Regions from separate parts of the Alteriqipengyuania triglochinis genome, predicted to be linked through region 1. Evidence: predicted binding sites of a transcription regulator. Region 1 holds the regulator's gene; the other holds the start of a gene.
What was found. The regulator LexA, encoded in region 1, represses DNA repair genes until DNA is damaged. The targets are predictions, from matches to a motif close to GTTCCNCNCTTGTTCT.
Positions count from the first base shown of each region.

Region 1 (4,472 bases):
CGCGCAGGCTTATGCCGCTGCGGGCGCAAGCTGCCTCTCGGTCCTCACCGACGCGCCCTATTTCCAGGGCCACGCCGACTACCTCATCGCCGCGCGCAAAGCCTGCGCCCTCCCCGCGCTGCGCAAGGACTTCATGGTCGATCCGTGGCAGTGTGGCGAGGCCCGCGCGATGGGTGCGGACGCGATCCTGATCATCGTCGCCGCACTCACCGACCAGCAGGCAGCCGAGATCGAAGCGGCCGCGCTCGAACTCGATATGGACGTGCTGGTGGAGGTCCACGACGCCGCCGAGATGGAGCGCGCGCACACGCTCAAGTCGCGGCTGATCGGCATCAACAACCGCGACCTTCGCAGCTTCGAAACGGACATCGCCACCACCGAGGCGCTGATCCCGCTCGCGCCCGAAGGCGCGTTCCTCATCTCCGAAAGCGGCATCGCCACCGCCGCCGACTGCGCCCGGCTCGAAGCGGCGGGCGCCAAGGGCTTCCTCGTCGGCGAGAGCCTGATGCGACAGGCCGATGTGGAAGCCGCAACGCGCGACCTGCTGATACGCTGAGGCTGTCCTACAGCCGACGCCCGTGGCATGTTCGGCGGATGACTGCATTTCAGCCCACATCCCGCCCGTACCGCCTGCCTTCAGGCGCAATCCGCAGGGGCAGGTTTTTCTCCCCTGGACACTGTGTCAGGTGTGTCAGGGGCCACGCGGGAGCGATGATGTGAGCGCCCTCACCCATCTCGACGAAAACGGTGCCGCGCGCATGGTCGATGTCGGCGGCAAGCGCGAAACCGCGCGGACGGCAGTGGCCGAGGGGCGGATCGCGATGAACGCAACCGCGCTCACTGCCATTCGCGATGGCAACGTGCCCAAGGGCGATGTTCTCGCCGCCGCGCGCATCGCCGGGATCATGGCCGCCAAGAAGACCGGCGAGCTCATCCCGCTGTGCCATCCCCTCTCGCTCGATAGCGTGAGCGTGGAGTGCACGGTTGAAGAGTACGCCGTGCGAGTCACCGCGACCGCCTCGCTCACCGGGAAGACCGGCGTGGAGATGGAGGCGATGGTTGCCTGCAATATCGCGCTGCTGACGATCTACGACATGGCCAAGGCGCTCGACAAGAGCATGGTGATCGAACAGGTCCGGCTGCTGGCCAAGACCGGCGGCAAATCGGGAGACTGGCACGCGGACGGGGTACCGGCATGAGTGCGCCGCTGGAACTGGAGGACGCCCAGGCTCGGCTGCTCGCGCTGCTCGAACCGCGTGCCTCGAAGAGCCTTGCGGTGGAAGACGCCGCCGGACGCTTCCTTGCCGAGCCGGTCATCGCGCGCCGCGGCCAGCCCGCCGCGGACCTCTCGGCGATGGACGGCTACGCGACGGCGGGCGACGGCCCGTGGGATATTGTCGGAGAATCGCGCGCGGGCGCCCCCTTTCCGAAGGTCGCGAGCAACGGCATGGCGGTGCGCATCTCGACCGGTGCACGGATGCCGCTCAATACCGACGCCGTGCTCATCCAGGAAAATGCGCGGCTCGAGGATGATCGCCTCTTCGCGACCGAGCCGCCAACGCCAATTTACATCCGCCGTGCGGGCTTCGATTTCGCGGCGAGCAATACGCTGCTGGAGCGCGGCACGCGCATCGGCTCCGCGCAGATCGCGCTCGCGCGTGCAGGCGGCGTGGGCGACGTGGTCGCGTACGATGCGCCGCGCGTGGCGGTCATCGAGTGTGGCGACGAGCTATGCGCCGATCCGGCCAGCTGCACGGCAGATCAGATCCCGTCGACCAACGGCGCCATGCTGGGGGAGATGGCGCACAAGGCCGGGGCCATGGTGCGCCGGCTCGGCCCGGTGTCCGACGATGCGAAAGAGATTACCCGCACCATCCTTGCCGCAAGCGAAGATGCCGCGCTGGTGGTGATCAGTGGCGGTGCATCGGTCGGGCCGCACGATCTCGTCAAGCCGGCGCTCGAAGCGGCGGGCTTTTCGCTCGATTTCTGGCGGGTGGCGATCAAGCCGGGCAAGCCGCTGCTGGTCGCGACGCGCGGGCAGACGGTGGTGCTCGGCCTGCCGGGCAATCCCGTGTCCAGCTTCGTCACCGGCTTCCTGTTCATGGCACCCGCGATCCGCAAGCTTGCCGGGGCCGCCCATTGCCTGCCCCGCCCCATCTCGATGCCGCTGGCAGAAAGCTTGCCGCGCGGAGGCACGAGGCGCGAGTTCATGCGCGCGTCGTGGACCGGCGCGGGCGTGGTTCCGGCCGGGGTGCAGGACAGTTCCGCCCTCCTTCCGCTCGCCCATGCCCAGCTGCTGGTCGACCGGGCTGCGCAGGCACAAGCATCCGCAGCGGGAGCATCGGTTCCATGCTACCTGCTGGAAAGTGGCGGATATGCTTGACTTGGAAAAAAGGGTTGCCTAATTGTTCCGCATTCGTTCGCGTTTGTGCGAACAGGTTACGCGGAGAGTGCACGCGATGTTGACGGCAAAACAGCATGAATTGCTCAGGTTTATTCATGAGCGTCTGGAAGATACCGGCATCTCGCCCTCTTTCGAGGAAATGAAGGATGCGCTCGACCTCAAGAGCAAGTCGGGCGTCCATCGGCTGATTTCCGCTCTGGAAGAACGTGGCTTCATCCGCCGCCTGCCGAACCGGGCACGCGCACTCGAAGTGCTGAAACTGCCCGAGAGCGCGGTCGCCGGCTCGATGCCCAAGGCCGCCAATGATGCGGGGGCGCGCACCACCAACGTACCCGCCAGCCTGCCCGAGGCGGCGAACGATGTCATCGAGATACCGCTCCACGGGCGGATCGCCGCCGGTGCCCCGATCGAGGCGCTGGAGGATCACCAGAGCCTGCCCGTCCCCGCAGCCCTGCTCGGCCCGGGCGAGCACTTCGCGCTGGAAGTGTCCGGCGACTCAATGATCGAGGCCGGCATTTTCGATGGCGACTATGCGCTGATCCGCAAGTCCGACACCGCGCGCGATGGCGACATCGTGGTCGCGCTGGTCGAGAACGAGGAAGCGACGCTCAAGTACCTCTGGCGCGAAGGCGGCCGGGTGCGCCTCGACCCCGCCAACGCGAGCTACGAGCCGCAGGTCTACGACAGCCGCGCAGTCCAGGTTCAGGGCAAGCTGGCGGGGCTGCTGCGCCGCTATCACTGATTGCCGGTGCGGGGCGCGGACCTCGGTTCGCGCTCCACGCCGCCCTGCCCGTGCCACCAGCCATGGGCGCCCTGCCCTTCGGCCACCGTCTCGACCTCGCGTGAAGCAAAGCGAATGGCGAGACCACCCGTCTTATCGAGCATCCGCCGATCGGCCTTGAGCCAGCGTGGCCGGCAGCTGCGCGGCAGCCAGCGGTCCGCCACCACGATGTCGACCCGCGCGCAGGCTGCGGCAAGGTCGCGCTCGGTCACGTATTCCCGACCGCGTGCCAGCAGCAGGTGCGTGACCAGCCCTTCCCGCTCGACGCTCGCGACGCAGAATTCAGGGCTGCACTGGGCACCCGGCCATTGAGCCAGCGGGACGGGCGGGCCGTCCATGGCGCCCAGCTCGGCCAGCGTATCGGTGGCGTAGGAAGACCGGCTCTCCCGCAATGTCAGGAGCTCGCCATCCTCGAGGATGCCGACGTCACGCCCGTCGCGCGAGACCAGCACATCGGGCCGCGGCGTCGCGATGGTGAGGATGGTCGCGACGGCAACCGGCGCGAACCCCCAGAACCGGGCGCGGCCGCTCCACAGCGCGAGCCACAAGCCACCCGCCACGAACGCGAAGAAGGCAAGGCCGCCCATATGCGGCGCCAGCTTGACCGCACCAGGCTGGCTCGCGGTGAAATGCGCAATGCCCAGCAACAGGTCCAGCGACTTGCCCACCAGCCACCAGGCCGGCGCGCCGAGGCCAACGATGTCGGCGACCAGCGCGAGGGCGATGAGCGGCATCGAAACGAAGGTTACCAGCGGAATGCCGATCATGTTGGCGAACGCGCCGTACATCCCGGCCCGGTGGAAATGGAACAGGACAATCGGCATCAGCGCGATCTCGATCACGAAGCCGGTCACCAGCAGCATCGCTCCGCCGCGCACCGGGCGCATCCACCAGGGCTCTTCGCGCGGGGCCAGAAACGCGCGGACGGGCGCGCTGTTGTGCAGCGCCACGATCGCAAGCACGGCGGCAAAGCTCATCTGGAAGCTCGGCCCCGCAACACTTTCCGGCCACAGCAGCAGCACGAGGCCCGCCGCCACCGCCAGCAGCCGGAAGGTCAGCGGCTCGCGCCCCAGGGCGAGCGCGATCAGCACCAGTACCGCCGCCGCGCAGCTGCGCACCGTCGGCACCTCCGCGCCGGTGAGCAGCGTGTATCCTACTCCTGCCAGCGCCCCGATCGCGGCCGCGACCACCGGCAGCCGAACCCGCAGGGCCAGCCACGGCCACAGCGCCAGCAGCTTGAGCGCAAGGATGTAGGACGCCGCGATCACCGCGCTCACATGCAGCCCG
Region 1 is NZ_BAAHNC010000001.1:189,556-194,027, reverse strand. Features, by position in the region: gene trpC (indole-3-glycerol phosphate synthase TrpC) at 1-556, shown strand, start outside; gene moaC (cyclic pyranopterin monophosphate synthase MoaC) at 717-1,199, shown strand; gene ACYQ0L_RS00985 (molybdopterin molybdotransferase MoeA) at 1,196-2,383, shown strand; gene lexA (transcriptional repressor LexA) at 2,460-3,146, shown strand; gene ACYQ0L_RS00975 (ComEC/Rec2 family competence protein) at 3,140-4,472, opposite strand, start outside.

Region 2 (4,472 bases), on a different contig from region 1:
GGCGAAGCTGTTGCTGCTCCGCCTTGCCCAGTCGCAGGCTTAGCCTAGCCCATCGGCTCGGCAGGGGCCGCCTCGTCAGTGAAGCCATCGTCAAGCTGGTCGTTACCGGCATCGGGACCGGTCGGTTCGTTCGCCGGGCCCGCAGGCGCGGGCGCACCCATGGCCCGTTCTTGGAGTGCGGCCCACGTGGCGTCTTGTTGTTCGCGGGGCAGCTGTGAGATTGCGACCTTGTCCGGATCGCTAAGCTGCCAGAAAAGCGCCTGCCTGTCTGGCGACAGGGTCAGATAGTACTCCTGCGTTTCTGCCGGCCAGGATTCGAGAGCGGATTGCTGTTCCGGGGTAAGCCCGGGGACCGTACCCGCATCCGGCGCGCTTTCGAAAGTATCGTCCTGCGGCGGCATGCTCTCCTGTGCGATTGCAGGGCTCGCGATGGCAATGCCGGCGGTTGCCAGAATGATAGAAATCGTCTTCCGCATCTTTCTTCTCCTTGTGCGACCCGCCTCGCGTAGGGACGCAGGAATGCGTCCGTTTCCCGAAGCAAGTGGGAGGAAGACGCGTTCGCACTCGGATGGCTCCCCGCCTCATCGCAGTCAGGGAACATGACGCCTGCGAGCGTTCGGCAAATGCGGCGAAAAGAAGTCGGGACCGTAAAAAGGACGCCCAAAGCAGTTGTCGATCACACGATTGCTGCTCGTGATCGCTCCCAGCTACCTATGCACCCGCCCTCTGCCAGCCCCTGCTTACCGCCAAACCGTTCGGTAGCCGCCCTCGTCATCGCGGATCGGCTGCACGGTCTCGTTCTGACATGTCGGATGGTCGTTCCGGAGCGATCCGCGCAACAGCACGCCCTGCGAAGGTAGCGCCTGCGTCGACAAGGCCAATCAAAGGACCTGCCCATGCACATGTGGCAGCGCCAGGATCGCTCCTGACGCTGCCACCGTGATTACGCCAATCGGATTTCTCAGCGTGCGCCGCGATTAATGCAGTTGTCCTGCTCCATCGGCTCGCAGATCGGCAGCTCGGCCGGGGGCGGACCTTCGTCACCCGGGGTCGCCTGGACTACGGCGTTGCTGCGGTAGTTGATCTTCATGTTGCCAGTCGAGGTCGTGCTCGTCGTGGTGGCAGTCGCCGTACCGCTCAACTGCGAATTGATCGACTTCCAGGCAGCCATGCGCTGTTCGGGGGCCATGTTGACGATCCGGACGCGCTGTTCGTTGTTCAGGCTGTCCCACCAGACCTTTTTCTGGCTGTCGTTGAGCGTCCAGTAGTATTCCTGCGCTGCAATCGGCCATTCCTGGTAGGTCATCCGCTGTTCGGCGGCCCAATTCATGTACATGGCTTCCTGAGCGTCAGTCATCATGTAGGATTCAGCTTCGGTCTCGCTCGTCTGGGCGATCGCCGGCACACCGGCGATTGCGAGGCCGCATGCTGCAGTGGTAGCGAAAATCAGCTTTTTCATATCTAGAACTCCTTCTTCCCTCGTCCTTGCCTAACCAACGGGACGCCGCAGACGCGGTTCCGAATTGGGGGATCGGGATGCGCCTTCCCTTGCTCCCACAGGCCGCGTTCCCTACCTGTTCGGCTACAGCCATGAATGATGCCAATCCCCTCGCCACCGCCGCCGGAGACGCGGATATCCCCGCCTATGCCGCGCAGTTGAACCCACCCCAGCGCGAGGCGGTGCTGACGACCGAGGGGCCGGTGCTGATGCTGGCGGGTGCGGGTACGGGCAAGACCAGCGCGCTGACCGCAAGGCTGGCACATCTCGTCGCGATGCGGCTCGCGTGGCCAAGCGAGATCCTGTGCGTCACCTTCACCAACAAGGCCGCGCGCGAGATGCGCGAACGTGTGGGCCGCCATATCGGCGACGCGGTCGAAGGCATGCCGTGGCTCGGCACGTTCCACGCGATCGGCGCCAAGATGCTGCGCCGCCATGCCGAACTGGTCGGCCTGCAAAGCAATTTCACGATCATCGACCCGGACGACCAGCTGCGCCTGCTCAAGACGCTGATCGCCGAGGCGGAGCTGGACGAGAAGCGCTGGCCTGCGCGCCAGCTTGCCGGGCTGATCGACCGGTGGAAGAACCGCGGGCTCAACCCCGGCGATCTGGATGCGGTCGAGAACGAAAGCTACGCCAACGGGCGCGGCAGCCAGCTCTACAAGACGTACCAGAATCGGCTGAAGGCGCTGAACGCGTGCGATTTCGGCGACCTGCTGCTGCACATGCTCAACATCTTCCGGCAGCATTCGGATGTGCTGGCGCAGTACCAGAGCCGCTTCAAATACATCCTCGTCGACGAATATCAGGACACCAACCAGGTCCAGTACCTGTGGCTCCGCCTGCTTGCGCAGGAGCGTAAGAACATCTGCGTTGTGGGCGACGACGACCAGTCGATCTATTCTTGGCGCGGCGCGGAAGTGGCGAACATCCTGAAGTTCGAGAAGGACTTTCCCGGCGCCAAGGTCATCAAGCTAGAACAGAATTATCGCTCCACCCCGCACATTCTCGGCGCGGCGTCGGGCCTGATCGGCGAGAACAGCCAGCGACTCGGCAAGGAATTGTGGACCGAGACCGACACGGGCGAGAAGGTCCGCGTGATCGGTGTATGGGACGGGCCCGAAGAAGCGCGCCGCGTCGGCGAGGAGATCGAGAGCCTCGAGCGTGGCGGCGTGGGCCTCGACGAGATCGCGATCCTCGTGCGGGCGCAGTACCAGACCCGCGAGTTCGAAGACCGCTTCATTCAGATCGGGATGAACTACCGCATCATCGGCGGCTTCCGCTTCTACGAGCGCGCCGAAATCCGCGATGCCCTAGCCTACCTTCGCGTGATCGCGCAGCCTGCAGACGACCTTGCGTTCGAGCGGATCTATAACCAGCCCAAGCGTGGCCTTGGTGCCAAGACGCTGGAGAAGATGTACCAGCACGCGCGGCGCACCGGCATGCCGCTTGCCGCCGCATCGCTCGAACTCGCCGACAGCGACGAACTGCCTGCGCGTGCGCGCGGAACGATCGGCACGCTGCTGCGCCAGTTCCTCAAGTGGCGCGAAGAGGCGGGCAGTCTCGCACCCGCCGAACTGCTCCGTACCGTACTGGAGGAAAGCGGCTATCAGGCCATGCTCGAGAACGAGCGTTCGGTCGAAGCCAAGGGCCGGCTCGAAAACCTGTCCGAACTCGTCCGCGCGATGGAAGATTACGAAACGCTCGGCGACTTTCTCGAACATGTCGCGCTCGTGATGGACAACGAGGCGAACTCCGAAGACGCCAAAGTCACCATCATGACGATCCACGCTGCCAAGGGGCTGGAGTTCGATCATCTGTTCCTGGTCGGGTGGGAAGAGGGTGTCTTCCCGAGCCAGCGCGCGCTCGACGAAGGGGGGCTCGCCAGCCTCGAGGAAGAACGCCGCCTCGCCTACGTGGCAATCACACGCGCCAAGAAGGCGTGCACGATCCTCCATGCCGCCAACCGGCGCATCTACGGCCAGTGGACCAGCTCGTTGCCCAGCCGGTTTATCGGCGAGCTGCCCGAAGACCATGTCGACAGCGAGACGACGATGTCGGGCGGCGCGTCGTTGTGGCGTGCCAACTGGAGCGAGCAGGACGATCCCTTCGCCCATGTCTCACGCGACCGGCCCGACCGGTCGACCGCTCGCGGGCCGGGATGGCAGCGTGCGCTCGCCACCGGCTACGAGACAAAACCGGCCCGCGTGCAGGAAAGCCGCCGCTCCGCCGCCAGCTTCGCCGCCAAACCGCGGACCGACGTGGCGCTGGGCGCGCGCGTCTTCCACGACAAGTTCGGCTATGGCACCGTGATGAGCCAGGAAGGCAACAAGCTGGAGATCGAATTCGAGACCACCGGCACCAAGCGGGTGATCGACAGCTTCGTAAAGTTGGCCGAGTGATCGTAGAACGGACTGTGCAGTGGTCTGGCATGGCCATTCGCGCCCTGCCCGCTCGCAGATGGATTGAGCCAGGCGTCTAGCCGACCGCCCGCAGGCCCCGCTTGCCCTGCGAACCTTCTCCCCCAATCACCTCGCGGCAGATCGAGGCCGTCCCTCGCTCGGCGCGCTTGGCCTCGTAAAGCGCATGGTCGGCACAGCGTAGCAGGGCGCTTCGGTCGGCATTTTCCGGGGCGAGAATGGCCGCTCCGATGGTGGCGCTGACGCGAAGGTCTTCCCCTTCGCGGCCGATCTTGAAACGCAGCTTGTCGAGCAAGGTGTCGAGCGTGCCTTCGATATCCTCGATCAGGCGATCGTCTTCGATCACCATCACGAATTCATCGCCACCATATCGCGCCGCCATCTGGCCCGAAAAAGGCTCGCTCGCCAGCTGGCTTGCGGTTTTCTTGAGAACACGATCTCCAGCTTCATGGCCAAGCTGGTCGTTTACGGCCTTGAAGTGATCGAGATCGATCAGCAGCAGCGCCATCTGCCTGCCCTGCTCGCGATTGCTGGCGATGGTATCATCGAGATAC
Region 2 is NZ_BAAHNC010000003.1:131,553-136,024, reverse strand. Features, by position in the region: gene rsmD (16S rRNA (guanine(966)-N(2))-methyltransferase RsmD) at 1-43, shown strand, start outside; gene ACYQ0L_RS10825 (hypothetical protein) at 45-476, opposite strand; gene ACYQ0L_RS10820 (hypothetical protein) at 962-1,459, opposite strand; gene ACYQ0L_RS10815 (ATP-dependent helicase) at 1,591-3,900, shown strand; gene ACYQ0L_RS10810 (sensor domain-containing diguanylate cyclase) at 3,977-4,472, opposite strand, start outside.
Region 2: the regulator LexA is predicted to act here: its motif matches at 1,566-1,581, upstream of ACYQ0L_RS10815 (ATP-dependent helicase).